2 regions of the Pediococcus inopinatus genome follow, and region 1 is predicted to be linked to the other one. Evidence: predicted binding sites of a transcription regulator. Region 1 holds the regulator's gene; the other holds the start of a gene.
The links. Region 1 encodes HrcA, which represses chaperone genes, less so after heat shock. Its sites were predicted from a motif close to TTAGCACTCNNNNNNNNNGAGTGCTAA; they were not measured.
Positions count from the first base shown of each region.

Region 1 (12,207 bases):
AACAATTAAGTAAACTAAACCGACGGCAACCGTTCCTTGTGCGATTCCAGGATATCCGGTCGTTTTCATCAAAGCGACCATTGGCACGATAAAAGAAAAACTTGATCCCATATATGCCGGAATCTTTCCTTTAGTAATTAATATGTAAATTAAAGTCCCAACTCCGGAACTGAATAAGGCAATTCCAGGATTCAAACCTACTAAAATTGGGACTAACACGGTTGAGCCAAACATTGCGAACATATGTTGAATAGACAGACCTATCCAATGACCTAAAGTTGGCCGATCATGAATGTCTAAGACGACATCATCATTATGAAATTCTTTTTCTTTTGCCATGTAAAACCCTCCTATAATATTAAAACCCCTCTGAGCTATGGGCACACTCAAAGGGGTTTAGAATAAGCGGATTGATTTAACTTTATTCTAGACTACCTTTGAAGTCTCACAGGACATCTTTAAAGGATTTGCTAAAGTTAAGATACACTTAATTTTAGAAAACGTCAAATTTAACGATAGAGAAAAGATTGATTTGTGACGAAAACAGCTAACTAGTTTGTTTTTCCAAACCAGTTAGCTGTTCATTTAACTATTATTTTGTTGTAACTTTTTTCGAAGCTACGCCGTTTCGTTTAGCCGTTGATTGCTCTTTAACATCAACGTGCTTTTTCAAATACTTGATCAACTCAGATTCACGTTTAAAGATACGGGGATGCTGCTGTTTATGCAGCCTTAAATCGATCTCCCTAATCTTAATTCGCCCAGTCCAAGTATGTGTATACTTGATAATTAAACGGTTATTCAATTCTTCTTTTCCAAATTTAAACACATAAACATTTTCAGGGGTCATTAATGGTCTGAAATAACGTTTTTCATATTTATATTTATTGGAGTTCATGAACTGTTTCGTTCGCTTTAAAATAATAACACCTCCAAAAAATTGTTCAAAGCGCCTTAATCACGTTCTTGTTAATCATTATATTAAGCTATTATTAGCAAAAAGTAAACCAATTTGATGAGTTTATCTCGCTAACTTTTTCACTAGTATGATATTCATATCCTAATGTTAACGATTTGTAAATGCTAATAGATTTTACTTATTATCATTTTGTTCAGTATCAGTCTGTAAAACTGCCATGAAAGCTTCTTGTGGGATTTCTACTGTTCCAACTGATTTCATCCGTTTTTTTCCACGTTTTTGTTTGTCTAGAAGTTTAGCTCTTCGATCAGGATCACCAGTATGAATCTTGGAGGTCACATCTTTTCGATATGCTTTAATGTTAGTCCGAGAAATTATCTTAACTCCAATTGCAGCCTGGATAGGAATCTCAAAATTCTGTCGGGGAATAATTTTCTTCAGCCGACCCGTAATTTCAATTGCCCGCTGTTTAGCAAAATCACGATGGGCAATAAAACTAAGCGCATCAACTTTTTTACTATTCAAAAGAATATCGATTTTAACCAAATCGCTTGGCCGATAGTCTTCCAATTCGTAATCTAGCGATGCATACCCGTGAGTACCAGATTTAAGTTTATCAAAAAAGTCAAAAATAATTTCAGATAACGGTAGATAGTAAACCACATTTACCCGATAGGTATCTAAATAGTCCATCGTATCAAAAACTCCGCGTCGATGTTGGCACAGTTCCATAACTGCTCCCACATAGTCATTAGGCACCATAATTGAGGCCTTAACGAATGGTTCTTTAACATCTTTGATATTTGCAGCATCTGGCATGTCAGATGGATTTTCCACTACTTTTTCTCCACCATCTGTTAACTCTACATGGTACGTTACGGAAGGCGCGGTAGTAATGAGATCTAAATTAAATTCTCGTTCCAAACGTTCCTGAATCACGTCCATGTGTAATAGACCGAGAAATCCACATCGGAAACCAAACCCTAATGCCTGTGATGATTCAGGCTCAAATTCAAGTGCCGCATCATTTAATTGTAGTTTTTCCAAAGCCTCCCGTAAATCGTTGAACTTCGCATTGTCAGTAGGATACAACCCAGCGTATACCATGGGACTCATTTCGCGATAACCATGCAAGGCATCTTTGGCAGGTGATTTACTACTTGTTACCGTATCACCAACTCGTGTATCTTTGATATCTTTGATGCTAGCCGTCAAATAACCCACGTCACCAGACATTAAATAGTCTCGTTTGATAGGTTTAGGTGAGTTAACGCCCACTTCAGTCACTTCGTACTCAGTACCACCATTCATCAATCGAATATGATCTCCAGGCTTAACCATACCATCAAACAGACGGACACTTAAAACAACGCCTCGATAATCATCATATTTAGAATCGAAGATCAAAGCCTTTAATGGTGCATTTAAATCACCATCTGGAGCAGGAACTTTGGCCACAATCTGCTCTAAAAGCTCCGAAATTCCAATTCCCTTTTTTGCGCTCGCTAAAACGGCATCAGAAGCATCAAGTCCAATCACGTCTTCAATTTCTTGACGTACCCGTTCTGGATCTGCAGATGGTAGATCAATTTTATTAATTACAGGGACAATTTCAAGATTATCATCTAAAGCTAAATAGACGTTGGCAAGTGTTTGGGCTTCCACGCCTTGAGCAGCATCCACAACTAAAACTGCTCCTTCACAGGCAGCTAAACTTCTTGAAACTTCATACGAAAAATCAACGTGTCCAGGAGTATCAATTAAATGAAAGATGTATACTTCCCCATTCTTAGCTGTATAGTGAAGTTCTACCGCGTTTAATTTAATTGTGATTCCACGTTCACGTTCAAGATCCATTGAATCTAATAATTGATCTTGCATGTCTCGCTTAGCCACAGTATCTGTTAATTCCAAAATTCGATCAGCCAAAGTTGATTTACCATGATCAATATGGGCAACGATCGAAAAATTTCTAATATGCCGCTGACGATCTTTTAAGTCTTTGTATTCTGGCATTTTATTCCTACTTTCATCTAACTTCATTCATCCTATTATAGCAACGTTTTATGACAATCTCAATTATTGGATTTCTGAAGCCAAACGGTTCACCCAAAATTATATAAACAAAAACACGTCTCACATTAGGAGTCGTGTTTTGAATTTACTATTTAAATTTATCGAAAAAACCTGCTTTACCGCTGCCTGAAACTGTTTCTCCGCTAGCCTTTGCGAATGACCGCATAGCTTCTCGTTGTTCGTGATTCAAGCTCTTAGGGGTTGTGACATTCACAGTAACTTGTTGGTCACCGTTGCCATTGCCACGTAAGCGTGGTGCTCCTTTGCCTCTCAGACGGAAAGTTGTTCCGGTCTGGGTACCAGCAGGAACCTTCATCTTAACATCGCCGTGAACCGTCTTAACGGTAATTTCATCACCAAGAGCAGCCTGTACAAAGGTTATCGGTTGGTCTAAATAAATTTCCGCTCCATCTCGTTTGAAGACTTTACTTGGAGATACTCGGAAAATTATAAATAAATCACCATATCCGCCTTGATTAGTGCCAGCTTCTCCTTGTCCTTGAAGACGCATTTGTTGTCCATCTTCAACACCTGCTGGAACAGTAACTTTAACTTCATGACGTTCGTTTACATGACCCGAACCGGCACAAGTAGGACATTTCTCTTTAATTTCTTTTCCAGTTCCGTGACAAACATCACAGACCTGTTGAGAAACCATTCGACCCAATGGGGTGTTTTGCGTAACTTGAATGTAACCAGCCCCATGACACTTCGAACAAGTCTCAGGGGTAGTTCCTGGTTTAGCTCCGGAACCGTTACACGTCCCACACGTTGCTTCACGATTGTACTTGATGGTTGTTTTTTTACCAAACACACCCTCTTCAAAAGTCAGATCCATTTGATACTGCAGATCTTCTCCTTGTTGAGGCTGGTTAGGTTGAGCACTACGGGTTCGACCGCCTCCGCCACCAAAGAATTGGCTAAAGATATCATCGAAACCGCCACTGTTACCACCGCCAAAGCCACCGAAGTCAGAGGAATTAAAGCCGCCTCCGCCCCCAAATCCGGCGTTTGCATCAGCAGAGCCGTATTGATCATAGCGAGCACGCTTTTGTTCATCATTTAAAACTTCATAAGCTTCATTAACGTCCTTAAACTTTTGCTCTGCGCCAGGTGCCTTATTTAAATCAGGATGGTATTTTTTTGACAGCTTACGGTATGCCTTTTTAATTTCATCGGCAGATGCGTCTTTGGATACTCCCAGGATTTCATAGTAATCTTTATTCTCCGCCATTATGAACCTCCATTTTTATCAATAAACTTAGAATATCATAGACTATATGCAATAAAAAGCCAAAGTCTGTTTTGACTTTGACTTTTTATTAACTATCAAGTAATTAATTACTTGTTTTTGTCTTTGTCAGGATCTACTTCTTCAAAGTCGCCATCAACGGTTCCTTTATCATCTTTTTTATCAGATGCTGCAGAATCATCTTTACCGCCCTTAGCTTTCTCCTGTTCTTGAGCTTGTTGATAGAGTTTAACTGAAAGATCTTGAACAATCTTATTCAAGTCATCTTTCTTAGTCTTCATATCCTCAACGTTATTATCTTTTTGTGCTTTCTTCAAAGCATCTTCAGCATCCTTAGCTTTTTGAATTTCTTCTTTGGATACTTTGCCATCAAGCTCTTTAAGCGTCTTGTCAGTTGTAAAGATTAATTGTTCAACTTCGTTTTTAAGATCAACTTCCTCTTTACGTTTCTCATCAGCATCGGCGTTTTCTTTAGCTTCTTTCATCATCCGATCAATTTCTTCGTCTGAAAGACCCGAAGAACTCTTAATTGTAATCTTCTGATTCTTACCAGTTCCCTTATCGGTTGCGGAAACATTAACAATTCCGTTTTTATCGATATCGAATTTAACTTCGATTTGGGGAACGCCACGAGGTGCCGGTGGAATGTCCGTTAATTGGAATCTTCCAAGTGTTTTGTCATCGGCAGCCATTGGTCGTTCGCCTTGAAGGACGTGAATATCAACAGCTGGTTGACTATCAGCAGCAGTGGAGAATACTTGTGATTTACTTGTTGGAATGGTTGTATTGCGGTCAATCAACTTAGTGAAGACCCCACCCATTGTTTCAATTCCTAATGAAAGTGGTGTGACATCAAGCAAAACGACGTCTTTAACATCACCAGTCAAAACACCACCTTGGACTGCAGCACCAATGGCAACAGCTTCATCAGGGTTAATTGAATGGTTAGGTTCTTTGCCTGTCCAATTCTTAACAGCTTCTTGAACTGCAGGGATTCGAGTTGACCCACCATTAAGGATAACCTCATCAATTTCACTGGTTGAAAGGCCAGCATCACGTAACGCATTATCTACAGGTGTCTTAGTGCGTGCAACAAGGTCTGATGTCATTTGATCAAATTGTGCACGTGTTAAGGTCTTTTCCAAATGTAAAGGACCATTAGCCCCAGCAGAGATAAATGGTAAGCTAATTTGAGCTTCATTTACGCCAGAAAGATCTTTCTTAGCTTTTTCAGCTGCATCCTTCAAACGTTGTAAGGCCATCTTATCTTGAGAAAGGTCAACACCATTGTCCTTCTTGAACTCAGCAACAAGCCAATCGATGATCTTTTGGTCAAAATCATCACCACCAAGATGAGTATCACCATTAGTAGAAAGAACTTGGAAAACACCATCGCCTAATTCAAGAATCGAAACATCAAAAGTTCCTCCACCAAGATCATAAACTAAGACTTTTTCATCTTTATCTTGTTTGTCTAGGCCATAAGCTAACGCGGAAGCTGTTGGTTCGTTAATAATTCGTTCAACATCTAATCCAGCAATCTTACCAGCATCTTTAGTAGCTTGACGTTGAGAATCGTCAAAGTATGCAGGAACGGTAATAACAGCTTTTTCAACTGTGTCACCAAGATAGTCTTCTGCATAATGTTTTAAATATTCAAGAATCATTGCTGAAATTTCTTGAGGTGTGTATGATTTACCGTTTGCTGAAACGGTGTAGCCACTTTCGCCAATATGACGTTTGATGGAAACAATTGTATCAGGATTTGTAATTGCTTGTCGTTTTGCAACTTCCCCAACTTGTGTTTCACCATTCTTAAATGCAACCACTGAAGGTGTAGTACGGTTACCTTCTGGGTTTGTAATAATCTTTGGCTTGTCGCCTTCGAGCACTGCAACTGCAGAATTTGTGGTTCCTAAATCAATTCCAATAATTTTATTGCTTGCCATTTTTATTATCCCTCTTTATATATTTTTTATTGTGCCACGACAACCATTGCTGGTCGTAAAACACGGTCTTTTAACATATAACCTTTTTGTAAAACACTAACAATCTGGTCTGCTTCTTTACCATCTTCAACAGGCACTGTTTGGACTGCTTGATGAATTTGAGGATCAAAGGATTGGCCCTCAGCCTCAATCTCAGTTACGTTATTGTCTTTAAGCGCCTTACTCATATGATCATACACCATCTGGATTCCCTTTTTGAGCTGAACACCGCTCTCATCTGAAACCTCAATGGATAAAGCTCGTTCCAAGTTATCAATAACCGGAAGAATATCTTTGGCTAAATGTTGACCATCATATTTAACTAGGTTAGCCTGCTCTTTTTCGTTGCGCTTTTGAATATTAGCAATTTCAGCCTTAGCACGAATATATTGATCAGTTATAGCATCAACCTTACCAGTTAATTCACTAATCTGCGTTTGTAACTCTTCAATTTGTTTATTTGACTTGCCATGCTTTTTAGCTTTTTTTTCTGATTTAGTTGTTGTTTCTTTGGCTGGTTTAGACTTTTCGTTCGTCTCCTCTGCCGTTTTTTCAGTTTCTTCAACTTTTTTATCTTCAGACACTACATTCACACCTCTCAAATATCATCAATATCGTGGTAATAATCTATTAATCGCTGCGCTAATTCTGTTCGAAACGCACCAACCAATCCAATCATTCTAGAATATGGCATACTAGTCGGGCCTAAGATCGCAATGACACCCTTACCATGCTGATCAACGTCATATGTGGCTGTAATCAGACTATAATTTTTCAACAAATTATTGGTAATTTCATTGCCAATTTGAACCTGGATATTCTGATCAAGTGATCCGCCTAATACATCAGCGAGATCTGTTGACCGTCCCATCAATGAATATAACGACCGAAGCGAACTTACATCAGGCTGCTTTGAAAAATCTAAAAGGTTCAAACGGCCACCAACAAAGAAACGTTCTGTAGCCGATTTCTTCAAAACATCTTCAAAGATATCTAAGAATCCATCTGGAGTTTCTATATATTTTCCGATTTGCATCGGAATATCTGTTTCCAGTCGTTTGAATACCTCACCTAATGTTAATCCCACTAGCTGATCATTAATAATTCGAATTACAGATTCTAACGCCTCTGGGTTAACGCTGCTAGGAACCTTAAACGTGCGATTTTGAACATCACCATTATCAGTAACCAAGATCGCCATCACCCGATGATTCCCAAGCGGAACTAATCGAAAGCCTTCAAGCTTAGCATCCTTAAGCTCCGGTTTCACTGTGAAAGCAGTATAACTAGTCAATTTAGAAAGCATATCTGCAGATTCAGCTACGATATCATCAATCTCTTGAAACTGTTGATTGAATGAAGAACGAATGCGACGTAAATCACTTGATTGAACCTTATCAGGCTTCAACAAATTATCCACATAATAACGGTACCCCTTAATTGAAGGCACCCGTCCAGAAGAAGAATGTGTCTTTTTAAGCAAACCTTTTTCTTCTAATGTTGCCATTTCGTTTCGAATCGTTGCCGAACTAACGTGGATCGGTAATTGACTAACCAATGCTTTTGAGCCAACCGGTTGCCCATCGTCCGTGTATATTTGAACGATTGCTTTTAAAATCAGTAACTCTCTATCTGTCAGCAAAACCATCACCTCTTTTAGCACTTAGTACATTGGAGTGCTAAGACACTATTAAAGATACCAAATGTTTTTCTAAAAGTCAACAATAGTCAAACATTTTTTTGCATTATATAGTCAAATTCGCAAAATACTGCCGAATATTCTTTTCGTCTGCCTTTAATTGATCGATTAATCCCTCTGCACCGTCAAATTTAATTTCACCACGAACATAGTGATACCAATCAACCCGAACCATTTCTCCATAAATCTCCTGGTCAAAATCAAAAATATTAATTTCTAACGTGATTGGACGATGTTCACCAAAAGTAACGTTGCGCCCAACCGATGCCATGCCTAAATACCATTTAGATCCGATTTTGATTCGGACGGCGTAAATCCCGATCCCAGGAATCCTAGCTTTAGGATCGGATAAGATATTAGCAGTTGGAAACCCTAATGTGCGACCACGAGCTTCGCCATGAACCACTAAGCCACTAGTTTGGTAGATGTACCCAAGAAATAGGTTGGCGTGATCTACATCACCTTGTTTTAAATCTGTTCTGATTCGCGTTGAGCTCACTTTTTCACCGTCTAAGAGAAATTCTGGAACAGTCACAATTTCAAATCTGTTTTTAGCATACGTTGATAAATGCGCCATATCGGCAATTTTGCGGGGGCCATAAGTATAATCAAAGCCGGCCACAATCACCTGAGCGCAAAGGTCAACCATATACTGGTCGACAAAATCCTGAGGGGTCAAATTGGCCAGCTTAGATGTAAAACTCACCACATATAGTAAATCTACCCCAAATTTCTGCATTAATTCGGCCTTTCGCTTAACCGAGCTTAAATACAGTGTGCCGTCTAACTCTGGCTTTGGAAACACAACAGACGGGTGGTGATCAAACGTCATAGCTGCAAGAGGTAACTTCCGTTGATCAGCTACTTTTCGAGCCTGTTTCAATACAGCTTGATGTCCTAGATGCACACCACCGAAAAATCCCATTGCCATAACGACTTTATCATCCGTAATTTGGTTAACGTCATACGGATGATGTAAATAAATGATTTTCATACAAATTCTCCTATTCCGTTAGCAGCATAGTTAATGGCCGATATGCTGCCCTTTCTTGATCATATTGATATAAAGCCTGAACTCGATCTGCATGCGTTAAGACAAGCACTGGTTCCGCATCTTTTGGTTGATCAAAATTGCTACGTTTTAAAACTGCCCCATTTTGAACTCTGGTCCATAAGTCTTCATTTAATGCAAAGTGGGGATATTTTTCCAAAGCATGATCTAGCGGTGTTAACAAAGTTTCAATAGTTCCATTTTCAACCGCTTCTTCTAGTTTTGAGAAAGTAATCGTATCTTCAATTTGAAAACCCCCACTTTGAGTTCTCGTTAATTGAGACATAACGGCTGGAACACCAAGTTTTCTCCCCAAATCGACTGCTAGGGTCCGTACATAAGTTCCTTTGCTGCATTGGACTTTAAAATTAATAGTTTGAGTTCCTTTTTGAGGGTCAAATTTGGGATCACCGATCCGCTCAAAGGATTTAATCGTTACTTTTCTTGCCGGCCTGTCTATTTCGATGCCTTCCCGAGCATATTCGTATAATTTTTTTCCGTTAATCTTTATAGCCGAATACATGGGAGGAATTTGCGTTATCTCGCCGGTCAAACTGAACATTGCCTCATCAATTTCACCATCTAAAAAAGCTTGGGTTATTGTTTGTTGTTCGACGATATCCCCATCAAGATCCTCGGTAGTCGTGGAAAATCCCAATGTGACGGATCCCTCATAAACTTTTCCTGAAGCCATCAAATAAGGGACAACCTTAGTGGCTTTCCCCACGCAAATTGGTAAAACACCATCTACATTAGGATCTAGAGTCCCACTGTGTCCAACTTTTTTTTGGTGTAAGATACCACGAATTTTGGATACACAATCAAAACTTGTCATACCACGTGGTTTGTACAAAGGAACAATTCCATTCATGTAAATGCCTCCTATTTTTCCTGTTAAATTATATCATAGATGGATAAATGACGATAAAAAAAGAATGGTCATTAAAATTCTGACCATTCTTTTGCGTAATAAATAGAAAACTATTCTTTTGTATTAAGTTTATTGATCAATTGATCGATTCGGCTACCATATTGAACAGATGCATCACGTTCAAAAATTAACTCTGGTGTTTTATAAATCGATAACCGGGACCCAAGCTCACTACGGATTAAGCCTTTTGCTTTTTCAAGCCCTTGGGCAACTTTTTGTCCATCAGAAGCCTTATCTGACAAAATACTGTAGTAAACGGTGGCCTGTTGCAAATCTCCAGTGACATTTACACCCGTAATTGTGATTCCCTGAACACGAGGATCACGAACTCGTTTACGCATAATATCACTAATTTCTTTTTCTATCTCTTGCCCAAGGCGATCGGAACGATACATTCTTGCCATTTGGAACCTCCTATTCTACAGGAACTTCTTTCATGATATAGGCCTCAATCACATCGTCAACTTTGATATCGTTATAGCCATCAATTGTAAGACCTAACTCAAATCCCTGTTTAACCTGTTTAGCATCATCTTTGAAACGTTTCAGACTGGCTAATTTACCTTCATAAATAACGACCCCATCACGAACCAAACGAACGCCGCTATCTTTTTGAATGAAGCCTTCTGTAACATAACCACCCACAACGGTTCCAACATGAGAAACTTTATAGATCTGACGAACTTCAACCTGACCTGTGACCTGTTCAACATAGGTTGGTTCAAGCATTCCCTTCATTGCTGATTCAACTTCATCAATAGCGTTATAAATAACTCGATGTAAACGAATATCAACACTCGAAGAATCTGCAAGCTGTTTAGCTTGGTTTGTTGGGCGCACATTGAAACCAATAATAATGGCATCACTGGCTTCGGCTAAAGCAACATCACTTTCGTTAATGGCACCAACGGCAGTATGAATGATGTTAACTCGAACACCTTTAACGTCAATTTTCTTCAAACTACCAGAAAGGGCTTCAACAGAACCTTGAACGTCAGCTTTAATGATGATGTTGACTTCCTTCATTTCTCCTTCTTTAAGAGAATCGAATAAGTTATCTAAGGTAACATGGTTGTCTGCACGACGCTCTTCCATCAATGCTTCTTTAGCACGTTCCTCACCAGCTGCACGAGCAGATTTTTCATCGTCAAACACCACAAATCGATCCCCAGCTTCTGGTACATCACTTAACCCAGTGATTTCAACTGGAGTTGATGGCGTAGCTTCTTTAACCCGACGACCTAATTCGTTGGTCATGGTACGAATTCTACCAAATGTATTTCCAACGACAATTGGATCACCAATCCGCACGGTTCCTTGTTGCACAAGAACGGTAGCAATGGATCCCTTACCAGGATCTAGGCTAGCTTCAATAACTGAACCAGCACCATTTTGATCTGGGTTGGCCTTTAGTTCCATAACTTCAGATTGGAGAATGACCATATCAAGTAATTCATCAATATTTTTACCAAACTTCGCAGAAATCTCTACAAAGATGGTATCACCACCCCAATCTTCAGAAACCAAACCATATTCTGTTAACTGTTCCATAACATGTTTAGGATTAGCACCTGGTTTATCAATTTTATTAACCGCCACGATAATTGGTACATTTGCAGCCTTAGCATGATTAATTGCTTCGATTGTCTGTGGCATAACACCATCATCAGCAGCAACTACCAAAATTGTAATATCAGTAATATCAGCACCACGTGCCCGCATTTCAGTAAACGCAGCATGTCCTGGAGTATCTAAGAAAGTAATTAATTTACCATCATGTTTTAGTTGATAAGCACCAATTGCTTGGGTAATTCCACCAGCTTCACCAGCAGTAATGTGACTGTGACGAAGATTATCTAATAAAGTTGTTTTCCCATGATCAACGTGTCCCATGATTGTAACAACTGGTGGTCGGCTAACAAGATGGTCAGTATTTGTTTCTTCTTCTTCAAACATCTTATCAATATCTGAAACGTTGACCTCTTGTTTTTCCTCAGCCTTAATTCCGTAATCATCTGCTAGAATTTCAATAATATCTTTATCTAACGTTTGATTTTGGTTCACCATAACACCAAGCATAAATAATTTTTTGATAATTTCTGCTGGTTCACGATGAATTTTTTTAGCGATTTCTGCAACGTTAGTGCCATCATTGTACTCAAATACACTTGGTAATGGCTTATCCTTACGGACTGGCGCTGGTTTGTTGTTCACTTCACGCAAACGGCCATTCTTCTTAACTTTTTTAGTATATCGATTTCGATTATTGAAACGATTACGGCCGCCAAAGC
Region 1 is NZ_CP019981.1:887,629-899,835, forward strand. It holds gene PI20285_RS04505 (uracil-xanthine permease family protein) at 1-339, opposite strand, end outside; gene PI20285_RS04510 (hypothetical protein) at 593-898, opposite strand; gene lepA (translation elongation factor 4) at 1,094-2,935, opposite strand; gene dnaJ (molecular chaperone DnaJ) at 3,084-4,229, opposite strand; gene dnaK (molecular chaperone DnaK) at 4,337-6,196, opposite strand; gene grpE (nucleotide exchange factor GrpE) at 6,223-6,819, opposite strand; gene hrcA (heat-inducible transcriptional repressor HrcA) at 6,834-7,883, opposite strand; gene ribF (riboflavin biosynthesis protein RibF) at 7,981-8,928, opposite strand; gene truB (tRNA pseudouridine(55) synthase TruB) at 8,939-9,856, opposite strand; gene rbfA (30S ribosome-binding factor RbfA) at 9,967-10,320, opposite strand; gene infB (translation initiation factor IF-2) at 10,331-12,207, opposite strand, start outside.

Region 2 (12,207 bases), 300 kb from region 1:
CGGTGATTTACTCCGATTCTCAAAACAAAGCTGGTTTAAAAAGGTCGACAAATCAGATTTTAATTATAAAAAATCGGCGGCATTGAAAGAATTGAGCGAAGCACAGACGAAGACACCAACCAGTCTATTAAAAGAAAATGACGGAAAGTCAACGGAGGATCTCTACAAAACTGATGCACCCGAATTAAAGAGTGAAAGTTCAAGTAGCAGTAGTGATGATAGCAGCAGCAGTTCCAGTTCAGGCTCTAGCTCGAGTTCATCAGCTTCATCGTCATCTTCATCAAAGTAAATTAAAGGAGCCTATATCATTGGTTATAAAACCAGATATGGGCTCCTTTTTAGATACAAAAAAACCAAGTCACCAGGGACTTGGTTTTTAAAACTTAACTATTAAGATTTAGAAGATGATGCTTTTTTTGCGGGAGCGAGATCTTCAGTGGATAAGGTAATCTCACCATCGGCAATTTTTGCCACAAGATTTTTTGCATCCGCATGATCAAGATAGTAATCCGCAATGCGATCTTCAATTTGCTCTTGAATGACACGTCGCAAAGGACGAGCACCCATTTTTGGATTGTAACCTAATTCGACTAGCTTCTCTTCAACTGGTTCTGTCACATGCACGTGTAAGCCTTGAACGGCCAACATTTTATTGACATCACCAATCATTAAGTCAACAATTTTCATTAAGTTTTCCTTAGTGAGTGAATTGAATTCGACAATGTCATCAAACCGGTTTAAAAATTCGGGTTTGAAGTAATTACCTAACTTGTTCAAAACGGAATGCGTTTCACCCTTGGCTGCAGCACCGAATCCGACATCAGCTTCAACATCACCAGTTCCGGCGTTGGAAGTCATGATAATAATCGTGTCTTTAAAACTGACGGTGCGACCTTGTGAATCGGTCAAACGACCATCATCAAGGATTTGAAGGAACATATGCATGACATCTGGATGAGCTTTTTCAACTTCATCAAGTAAGATCAAGCTGTATGGGTGACGACGAACCTGTTCGGTCAACTGACCAGCCTCTTCGTAGCCAACATAGCCAGGAGGGGAACCAATCAATTTAGAAATTGAATGTGGTTCCATGTACTCACTCATGTCAAAGCGGATCATTGAATCCTCAGAGCCAAAGAGCTCATTAGCTAATTGTTTAGCTAATTCAGTTTTACCAACTCCGGTAGGACCAACGAATAAGAAAGACCCAATTGGTCGGCCAGTGCCATTTAGCCCAATTCGATTTCGCCGAATTGCTCGAGCAATTTTGTTCACGGCTTCGCTTTGACCAATAACTTTGGAGTTCAAATCTTTACCAAGGTTTTGAAGCTGCTCTTGTTCCCGTTTTTGGAGTTCACCAACCGGGATACTAGTTTTTTCTTCAATAATTTGTTCCATATCTTTATCGGTTACAGTAGGAATTTCGTTTTGGTTAGCTGCACCAGACTTGGTTTTTTCTAATTTATTGATTTGGTCACGATAATAAGCGGCTTTTTCATAATCTTCAGCTTTAGTTGCATCTTGCTTGTATTTTTCGGCATTATCAATTTTTTGCTGAATAGTATTTGGATCAACCGTATTAATTGTCAAATTTTTCTTAGAACCTGTTTCATCAAGCAGGTCGATTGCCTTATCAGGTAAGAAACGATCCTGAATGTAGCGTTTTGACAATTTGGCTGCCGCCTCAATTGCTTTATCTGTGTAGTGAACATGGTGATAATCTTCGTATTTCTTTTGAATACCCTTTAAAATCTTGATGGATGCTTCCACACTAGGTTCGTCGACTTGAACAGGTTGCAAACGACGGGCAAGAGCAGCATCTTTTTCAATATCACGGTATTCATTTAAAGTTGTTGCACCAACAAGTTGGAAATCGCCACGGGCAAGAGCGGGTTTCAAAACGTTACCTGCGTCCATGCCACCTTCAGCGTTACCAGCACCAACAATTTCATGAATTTCATCAATAAAGACGATGGCGTCCTTATTTTTTTGAACTTCTTTCATAAGTTGTTGCATTCGTTGTTCAAACTGTCCTCTAATTCCAGTTCCTTGAACAAGTGAAACAACGTCTAAACGAATAATTTGTTTGTTAATTAATTTTTGAGGAACATCACCAGCCACAATCTTTTCAGCTAGGCCTTCAACAACTGCTGTTTTACCAACACCGGCTTCACCAATTAAAACTGGATTGTTTTTGGTACGACGGTTCAGTATTTCAATAACCCTTGAAATTTCTGTATCGCGTCCAATAACAGGATCAATTTTCCCTTGTTTTGCTAGATCAGTCAGATTTAAGCCGTACTGAGCTAACAGACCACCTTGGCCATTTTGGCGACCACCATTATTATCAGTGGGGCCACTAGGTTGAGTAGGGGGAACCTGTTGACTAAAGTTTTGCGCATTTTCAACATTACCATTTTGCATAGCACGGAAAATGTCGTCTAGATTTCCAAATCCAAATGGGTCTTGTGCCATATTCGTAGCACCTCCATTTCCAAAATTATTGCCTTCTTGTTGTTTTAGAAGTTGATAGCAATTTTGACAAAGATCAATCTGACGCTGTTGTCCGTTCACATTAACGTGCAGATGAATCGTTGCTTCATTTTTATGACAATTTTGACAAAGCATCTTGCCGTCTCCTTTCGAAAAATCAAAGCTTAAAAAGTTTGACCAACTTTGACCATGAACACATTATACCTCGCATACTAATTTGTGCAAGCAATTTGTTTTCTAAAATTTAGCCTGCTAGAATCGGATAATCAGCCAATGCAATGGTCACAAAGTTATATTAGCACTTTCGTAATTAGAGTGCCAATGTTTGAACTTTTTTATGAAATCAACTAAACTAAAATTATCCAAAAAAGGGTAGGTGATTAAATGGCACGCGACTTTTCAAATTTATTAGAGCAGCTGCGTCAGGGAAGCATCAAGGAATTAATAGTTGAATCGGATGAGTTTCCCGATTTTCAACCTATTTATATGAAGTATGAGCAACGAAAAAGAATTATTGGTCAAGCTCAGAGAAACGGAAAAGTGGTTTACCATTTTGAAAGTGATGAAAACGGTAAATCTTAATTTTCTTTTAATTTCGTGAAAGGGCTTGTAATAATTTAGAGAAATTGCTAAAATCAATGGGAAAGGCTGATTATTTGTTAGTAGAATAAATGGTTATTTATTTTTTACTATTAAAAGAAAGCCCTTACCAAATTATATATATATTAAAGGAGATCGATTTATAATGGAAACACGCGACTTTCATATTATTGCAGAAACAGGTATTCATGCTCGTCCAGCTACTTTATTAGTACAGGCAGCTAGCAAATTTAACGCAGACGTTAAGTTAACTTACAAAGACAAATCAGTTAATTTGAAGTCTATTATGGGTGTAATGTCATTAGGTGTTGGTCAGAATGCTGATGTAACAGTTTCTGCCGATGGCGACGACGAAAAAGAAGCAATTGAAGCACTCGCAGATACAATGAAAAAGGAAGGACTTTCTGACTAATGACAAAAGAATTGAAGGGAATTGCTGCCAGTGATGGTGTTGCAATTGCGAAAGCATACATGCTTGTCGACCCTGATCTGTCATTTGATAAGAAAACAATTGATGATCCAGATGCTGAAATCAAACGACTTAGTGCCGCTTTGGACGCATCTAAATCAGAATTAGAGTTAATTAAAAGTAAGGCTTCCGAGAATCTTGGAGAGGATGAAGCCGAGGTTTTTGAAGCACATATTACGATTCTCTCCGATCCTGAATTAATTGGGAATATTGAAGATAAGATCAAGAACGATTCTGTAAATGCAGAACAAGCATTAAAAGATGTAACAGATGGTTTTATTGAAACATTTGAAGCTATGACTGATAACCAATACATGCAAGAACGTGCCGGAGATATCCGTGACGTCACAAAACGTGTAATGAGTCATTTATTAGGTGTTGAATTGCCAAATCCAGCCCTGATTAACTCTGAAGTGGTTATTGTAGCGCACGATTTGACTCCAAGTGATACTGCACAATTGGATCGCAAGTATGTCAAAGGCTTTATTACTGATATTGGTGGAAGAACTTCACATTCAGCAATTATGTCTCGAACACTTGAGATTCCTGCAGTTGTTGGTAGTGAAAAAGCTACAACAGAAATTAAATCCGGAGAAAATGTCGTTATTGACGGAATTCACGGTATCGCAATTGTTGAACCTGATGCTGACCAAGTTTCTAAGTATGAACTTATGCAAAAAGGATTCTTGGCACAAAAAGCTGAATGGGACAAACTTCGTGACGAAAAGACTTTGTCAAAAGATGGCGTTCACTTTGATTTAGCAGCTAATATTGGTACTCCAGATGATATTAAGGGAGTTGTCGATAATGGTGCTGAAGCAGTCGGCTTGTTCCGTTCTGAATTCTTATACATGGATGCCAGTGAGCTTCCAAGTGAAGATGATCAGTTTAAGGCATACAAAGCCGTTGTTGAAGGCATGAAGGGCAAACAAGTTGTTGTTCGGACAATGGATATTGGTGGAGACAAGCAGTTACCATACTTGCCACTTCCAGAAGAAATGAACCCATTCTTGGGCTACCGAGCAATTCGGATCAGTCTTGATCGTACGGACTTGTTCCGTACCCAGTTACGCGCATTATTGCGGGCTTCTGCATACGGAAAGCTTGCTATCATGTTCCCAATGATCGCAACCGTTGCTGAATTTAAGAAAGCTAAAGCTATCTTTGAAGATGAAAAACAAAAGATGGTTAAAGCTGGTACTAAGATCGGTGATGAAATCCAAGTTGGTATGATGATGGAAATCCCAGCTGCTGCAATTATTGCAGATAAGTTAGCTAAGTATGTTGACTTCTTCAGTATTGGTACCAACGATTTGATTCAGTATTCATTTGCTGCTGATCGTGGTAACGAAAAAGTTTCATACCTATATCAACCATATAATCCATCATTGTTACGTTTAATCAAACGTACAATTGATGCTTCTCATGCAGAAGGTAAATGGACTGGTATGTGTGGTGAAATGGCTGGAGATCAAACAGCTGTTCCAATTTTAATGGGTCTTGGTTTGGATGAATTCTCAATGAGTGCAACTTCAGTTTTGAAGACTCGTTCATTGATGAAACGCTTAGACACCAAAGAAATGAAGAAGTTAGCCGATAAAGCAGTTACTGAAGCAGAAACTAACGACGATGTTATCAAACTCGTTAATGATGCAGTTAAATAACTGAAATTAATTTTACTTAAAATCTCTTAGGATGATACATATCCTGAGAGATTTTTTGCTATACTAAAGCCGTTTAGTAAAGTGACTCAGAGATACCTTAACAAGATGAAGAATGGTTTTAAATTATTAGCGGAACCAAAAGCTAGTGTTATTTGCATAACACGCATGAAACCAATATAATTGAACTTAATTAAGTTTACGTTTTGAGGAGGATACTTGTGAATATCGGAATTTTTACGGACACGTATTACCCGCAGGTAAGCGGAGTTGCAACGTCGATTAAGACTTTGCGTGAGCAACTCGAAAAGCAAGGCCATCAAGTGTATATTTTTACTACTACGGATCCTAAAGTTGATAAGAATGTATATGAAAGAAATATTTTCCGTTTTACAAGTGTTCCCTTTGTTTCTTTCACTGACCGCAGAATTGCTGTAAGTGGGTTATTTAAAGCCTATCAGGTAGCAAAAGAATTGAATTTAGATATTGTGCATACGCAAACCGAGTTCTCTTTAGGCTGGATTGGTAAATTTGTTGCGAAGAATTTGAATATTCCTTGTGTGCATACGTATCATACGATGTACGAGGATTATTTGCATTACGTGGCGAATGGTCATTTGTTGCGGCCATATCACGTTAAACAAGCAATGCGGGCCTTCTGTTATCATCTGATGGGGGTGGTTGCGCCAAGTGAGCGAGTGATTAGAACACTTAATGGTTATGGCGTAAAATCACCGATTCGGATTATTCCAACAGGCGTGAACGTTAACCATTACGCTCAGCATGAGGATGTTGATTGGCGGGCAAAATATGGTTTCACTAAAAACACCAAAATTCTGCTTTCTTTAAGTCGTTTAGCATATGAAAAAAATATTCAAGAAGTTATTAAAACTTATCCGAAGATATTAGAGGTTGTGCCAGATAGCTTGTTATTAATCGTTGGAGATGGCCCCGCTCGTGAAACGCTTGAACAACAAGCACAGGACGCGGGAGTTGCAGATCATGTTAAATTCATGGGCGAGATTGATAACGATATTGTCTATCGTTTCTATCAAATGGCAGATTTATTTGTTTCGGCATCTGAGTCTGAATCACAAGGATTGACTTATATAGAGGCAATGGCGGCCGGACTTAAAATAGTTGTAAAAACTGGTCCATATACTGATAGTTTGCTGGATGATCCCTCACTGGGGGTTACGTTTGAAACAGAAGAGCAATTTGTTCATTTTGCTGAAAATTATTTGAACCATCCTGCAAGTTTTGAAGATCCAGAACCTCGGGAAAGAAAGCTGTATGAAATTTCTGCGGACCATTTTGGTAAGCAGGTTGTTGAGTTTTACAAAGATTCGTTAGTTTTGTATGCGGATCGGGAGGAAAGTTCGGATTTTTCAGATTAAGGGGGGATAGATTTGCGAATTAATATGTTTTCTTCGGCAACTAAAGTAAAAGGCCAAGGGGTTGGTAGTGCCTATGAAGAACTGATTTCTCTACTAAAGACGCATTTTCCAGAAGATTTTCAAGTGCAGATTAATAAGTTTAGTCGGTCTGAAATAAGTCACTATCATACGATTGATCCACAGTTTTATTTATCAACTTTTATGCCAGGAAGAGGTCGAAAAATTGGTTACGTCCATTTTTTGCCTGAAACTATTGATGGCAGTCTAAAAATTCCTCAACCATTTCGAGGGATCTTTTATAAATATATTATTGCGTTTTATAAACGGATGGATCATATTGTTGTGGTCAATCCGACTTTTATTCCTAAATTAACAGCTTATGGAATTCCTGAAGAAAAAATTAGTTATATTCCAAATTTTGTCCATAAAAGTGAATTCTATGAGATGGACCAAGATAAAAAACTGGCATTGCGTAAACAAATGAACCTTGATAAGGATAAATTTGTAATTTTAGGGATTGGTCAAGTTCAAGAGCGTAAAGGCGTCAAAGACTTTATTAAGCTTGCCGGGCAAAATCCACAAATCCAATTTATTTGGGCAGGGGGCTTTTCGTTTGGAAGAATGACTGATGGATATGCAGAACTCAAGAAGGTTGTGGACAATCCACCGGCTAATCTTAAATTTACAGGGATTATTGACCGCAGTGAATTGGTTAATTACTATAACGTGGCAAATCTATTTTTGCTCCCTTCCTATAATGAACTATTTCCAATGTCTGTATTGGAAGCTTTTAGTTGTGGCACGCCAGTACTATTGCGGGACCTTGATCTATATCAGGCCATTATCAAAGACTACTATGCTTCTGCAAAGGATGTAGGGGAAATGCAAACCCAAATTAGTTATCTGACGACGCATCCAGAAGCACTACAAAACTTACACGAAAAAGCTAACCAAGCTTCTGAACAATATTCAGAAGATCATTTAGCAAACATTTGGCATGGCTTTTATTTGCAGCAGGCAAGAGAGGGCTAATTTATGTCAAGAAGAAATAAGGTTGTTCTAGGTATAATGCTTGCGCTCGGAATTGCCATTTTTGGATTTTCGCTGCGTAATGTGAATCTACATAATCTAGGCCATGATATTTTACACATTCATTGGCAATGGCTAATTGTTGCTGTGATATGTATGTTACTGTATTTTGGGATTGAGGCCATCATTACTAGGATGTTTGTGACTAGCAATGGAGACCATTTCTCGTTTAGGGATGCAATCAGGATTCCATTGATTGAACAACTTTTTAACGGAATAACGCCATTTTCTTCAGGTGGACAGCCGGCACAATTGATAGCTTTAATGCAAAGTGGTGTTGAGGCAGGCAGAGCAAGTTCCGTACTATTAATGAAATTTGTTGTTTTCCAAGCGATGATTGTGATTAATTTCATGTTTAGTTTGTTGATCGGTTTTCAATATCTGACCGAAAAAATGAGCTATCTTTCTTTGTTTGTTGTTTTTGGATTTGTCATTCATTTTACAGTTATTATTGGCTTGCTACTGATCATGTATTGGCACGGCTTTACGAAAAAGTTGATTAGTTGGATTTTAATTCCAATTGGTTGGTTTGTTAAAGCAGAGCGCTATGATCGATGGAAACAAGCGTTGGATGAGAAAGTAGATACCTTTTACAAAGAGAGTGTGCGAATAAAAACACAATGGAAACTTTTGATTAAAGTTTTTGTCATGACTTTCTTTCAGTTATTATTTTATTACCTTGTGCCATACTATATTATGCTGTCCTTGGGATATACTGGTATAAACATTATTATGGTAACCTCATTACATGTTTTAATCGTTATGGTCATTTCGATTTTTCCAATTCCGGGAGGATCAGGTGGTGCAGAGTATAGTTTTGATGTGTTATTCTCCAGTTTTATTCACAGTAACAGCAAATTAGTATTGGCCATGTTACTTTGGCGATTGTTAACATATTATTTCGGAATATTTGCCGGAATGTTCGCTTTAGTTACAAAACCTGATAGAATAGATCGGAAAATTAAAAGAAATAAAGAGCGATTTTTAAAGTGATGACTATTAAAAGTTGTCGCTTTTTTGTTTGTTTCAAAAAAAGTTTCTTTAAATATTTTCAGGATTGACGGTGCTTTGAAGATACCACTTGGATGAAACTAGAAGTTTGCTCTTGACCAAGAACGGAATTCTTGATATGCTATTTAAGGTCGTTTTTGAGAGAATTATCTTTCGAACCACCGTTTCAAATGTTTTTTAAAAAGTTGAATTTGGTTGTTGACTTTTGTAAAAACTGATGATAAAGTTAAATAGTTGCGTTGAGGCGTTTAGCGCTTCCAACAGTGACTTAGTAGACCTTTGAAAACTGAACAAAGTTTCGACAAAGTAAAATGTGTAGGGTCTTCAAATGAAAATTTTGAAGCAAACATTTGCGAAGTCAATTCGTTTTAAACAATGAAACAACAAATGAGCTTGTAAAAACTCAAGTATAATATGAGAGTTTGATCTTGGCTCAGGATGAACGCTGGCGGCGTGCCTAATACATGCAAGTCGGACGCACTTTCGTTGAATGATTTAGAGATGCTTGCATCGAAGATGATTTTAACTATAAAGTGAGTGGCGAACGGGTGAGTAACACGTGGGTAACCTGCCCAGAAGTGGGGGATAACACCTGGAAACAGATGCTAATACCGCATAATAAAGTAAACCGCATGGTTTTCTTTTAAAAGATGGCTTCGGCTATCACTTCTGGATGGACCCGCGGCGTATTAGCTAGTTGGTGAGATAAAGGCCCACCAAGGCTGTGATACGTAGCCGACCTGAGAGGGTAATCGGCCACATTGGGACTGAGACACGGCCCAGACTCCTACGGGAGGCAGCAGTAGGGAATCTTCCACAATGGACGAAAGTCTGATGGAGCAACGCCGCGTGAGTGATGAAGGCTTTAGGGTCGTAAAACTCTGTTGTTGGAGAAGAACGTGTGTGAGAGTAACTGCTCATGCAGTGACGGTATCCAACCAGAAAGCCACGGCTAACTACGTGCCAGCAGCCGCGGTAATACGTAGGTGGCAAGCGTTATCCGGATTTATTGGGCGTAAAGCGAGCGCAGGCGGTTTCTTAAGTCTAATGTGAAAGCCTTCGGCTTAACCGAAGAAGTGCATTGGAAACTGGGAAACTTGAGTGCAGAAGAGGACAGTGGAACTCCATGTGTAGCGGTGAAATGCGTAGATATATGGAAGAACACCAGTGGCGAAGGCGGCTGTCTGGTCTGTAACTGACGCTGAGGCTCGAAAGCATGGGTAGCGAACAGGATTAGATACCCTGGTAGTCCATGCCGTAAACGATGAATGCTAAGTGTTGGAGGGTTTCCGCCCTTCAGTGCTGCAGCTAACGCATTAAGCATTCCGCCTGGGGAGTACGACCGCAAGGTTGAAACTCAAAAGAATTGACGGGGGCCCGCACAAGCGGTGGAGCATGTGGTTTAATTCGAAGCTACGCGAAGAACCTTACCAGGTCTTGACATCTTCTGCTAACCTAAGAGATTAGGCGTTCCCTTCGGGGACAGAATGACAGGTGGTGCATGGTTGTCGTCAGCTCGTGTCGTGAGATGTTGGGTTAAGTCCCGCAACGAGCGCAACCCCTATTATTAGTTGCCAGCATTAAGTTGGGCACTCTAGTGAGACTGCCGGTGATAAACCGGAGGAAGGTGGGGACGACGTCAAATCATCATGCCCCTTATGACCTGGGCTACACACGTGCTACAATGGACGGTACAACGAGTTGCGAGACCGCGAGGTTAAGCTAATCTCTTAAAACCGTTCTCAGTTCGGACTGCAGGCTGCAACTCGCCTGCACGAAGTTGGAATCGCTAGTAATCGCGGATCAGCATGCCGCGGTGAATACGTTCCCGGGCCTTGTACACACCGCCCGTCACACCATGAGAGTTTGTAACACCCAAAGCCGGTGGAGTAACCTTCGGGAGCTAGCCGTCTAAGGTGGGACAGATGATTGGGGTGAAGTCGTAACAAGGTAGCCGTAGGAGAACCTGCGGCTGGATCACCTCCTTTCTAAGGATATTTAGAAACGGAAACCTACACATATGTCGAAACTTTGTTTAGTTTTGAGAGGTTTACTCTCAAAATTTGTTCTTTGAAAACTAAATAATATCGAAAAATTTTCTAATTTTAATTATCAGATAATTAAACCGAGAACATTGCGTTTTATAGAGTTTTACAACAAGATTAGTTCTTAAAATAATCGCTAAACTCAAAACCACTTTATCTTCGATAAAGTTAGGTTAAGTTATAAAGGGCGCATGGTGAATGCCTTGGCACTAGGAGCCGATGAAGGACGGGACTAACACCGATATGCTTCGGGGAGCTGTAAGTAAGCTTTGATCCGGAGATTTCCGAATGGGGAAACCCAACAACATTAATCCGTTGTTACCACTACGTGAATTCATAGCGTGGCTGGAGGTAGACGTGGGGAACTGAAACATCTCAGTACCCACAGGAAGAGAAAGAAAAATCGATTCCCTGAGTAGCGGCGAGCGAAAGGGGAACAGCCCAAACCAGGAAGCTTGCTTCCTGGGGTTGTAGGACTGAACATTTGAGTTACCAAAGATTTTCATAGCCGAACAGTCTGGGAAGACTGGCCAGAGCGGGTGATAGCCCCGTAGGCAAAATGAAGATCTCTCAGTTCAGGATCCTGAGTACGGCGGAACACGTGTAACTCCGTCGGAATCCGGGAGGACCATCTCCCAAGGCTAAATACTCCCTAGTGACCGATAGTGAACCAGTACCGTGAGGGAAAGGTGAAAAGCACCCCGGAAGGGGAGTGAAACAGTTCTTGAAACCATGTGCCTACAAGAAGTCAGAGCCCGTTAATGGGTGATGGCGTGCCTTTTGTAGAATGAACCGGCGAGTTACGTTTGCATGCCAGGTTAAGTTGAAGAAACGGAGCCGTAGCGAAAGCGAGTCTGAATAGGGCGACTGAGTATGCAGATGTAGACCCGAAACCAAGTGACCTACCCATGTCCAGGTTGAAGGTGCGGTAAAACGCACTGGAGGACCGAACTCGTGTACGTTGAAAAGTGCTGAGATGAGGTGTGGGTAGCGGTGAAATTCCAAACGAACTTGGAGATAGCTGGTTCTCTCCGAAATAGCTTTAGGGCTAGCCTCGGACTTAGGATCATGGAGGTAGAGCCACTGTTTGGACTAGGGGCCCATCTAGGGTTACTGAATTCAGATAAACTCCGAATGCCATTGATTTATGTCCGGGAGTCAGACGGTGAGTGATAAGATCCATCGTCGAAAGGGGAACAGCCCAGACCACCAGTTAAGGTCCCTAAATATATGTTAAGTGGAAAAGGATGTGGAGTTGCATAGACAACTAGGATGTTGGCTCAGAAGCAGCCATCATTTAAAGAGTGCGTAATAGCTCACTAGTCGAGTGATTCTGCGCCGAAAATGTACCGGGGCTTAAACATATTACCGAGACTGTGGATGCCACCGTAAGGTGGCGTGATAGGAGAGCGTTCTAAGTGCGATGAAGGCAGACCGTGAGG
Region 2 is NZ_CP019981.1:586,443-598,649, forward strand. It holds gene PI20285_RS02990 (LTA synthase family protein) at 1-289, shown strand, start outside; gene PI20285_RS02995 (ATP-dependent Clp protease ATP-binding subunit) at 391-2,628, opposite strand; gene PI20285_RS03000 (hypothetical protein) at 2,878-3,075, shown strand; gene PI20285_RS03005 (phosphocarrier protein HPr) at 3,239-3,505, shown strand; gene ptsP (phosphoenolpyruvate--protein phosphotransferase) at 3,505-5,226, shown strand; gene PI20285_RS03015 (glycosyltransferase family 4 protein) at 5,445-6,620, shown strand; gene PI20285_RS03020 (glycosyltransferase family 4 protein) at 6,645-7,652, shown strand; gene PI20285_RS03025 (lysylphosphatidylglycerol synthase transmembrane domain-containing protein) at 7,656-8,702, shown strand; rRNA gene PI20285_RS03030 (16S ribosomal RNA) at 9,131-10,708, shown strand; rRNA gene PI20285_RS03035 (23S ribosomal RNA) at 10,937-12,207, shown strand, end outside.
Region 2: PI20285_RS02995 (ATP-dependent Clp protease ATP-binding subunit) is a predicted target of HrcA. The motif match lies at 2,789-2,815, and genes of this name have one in related genera.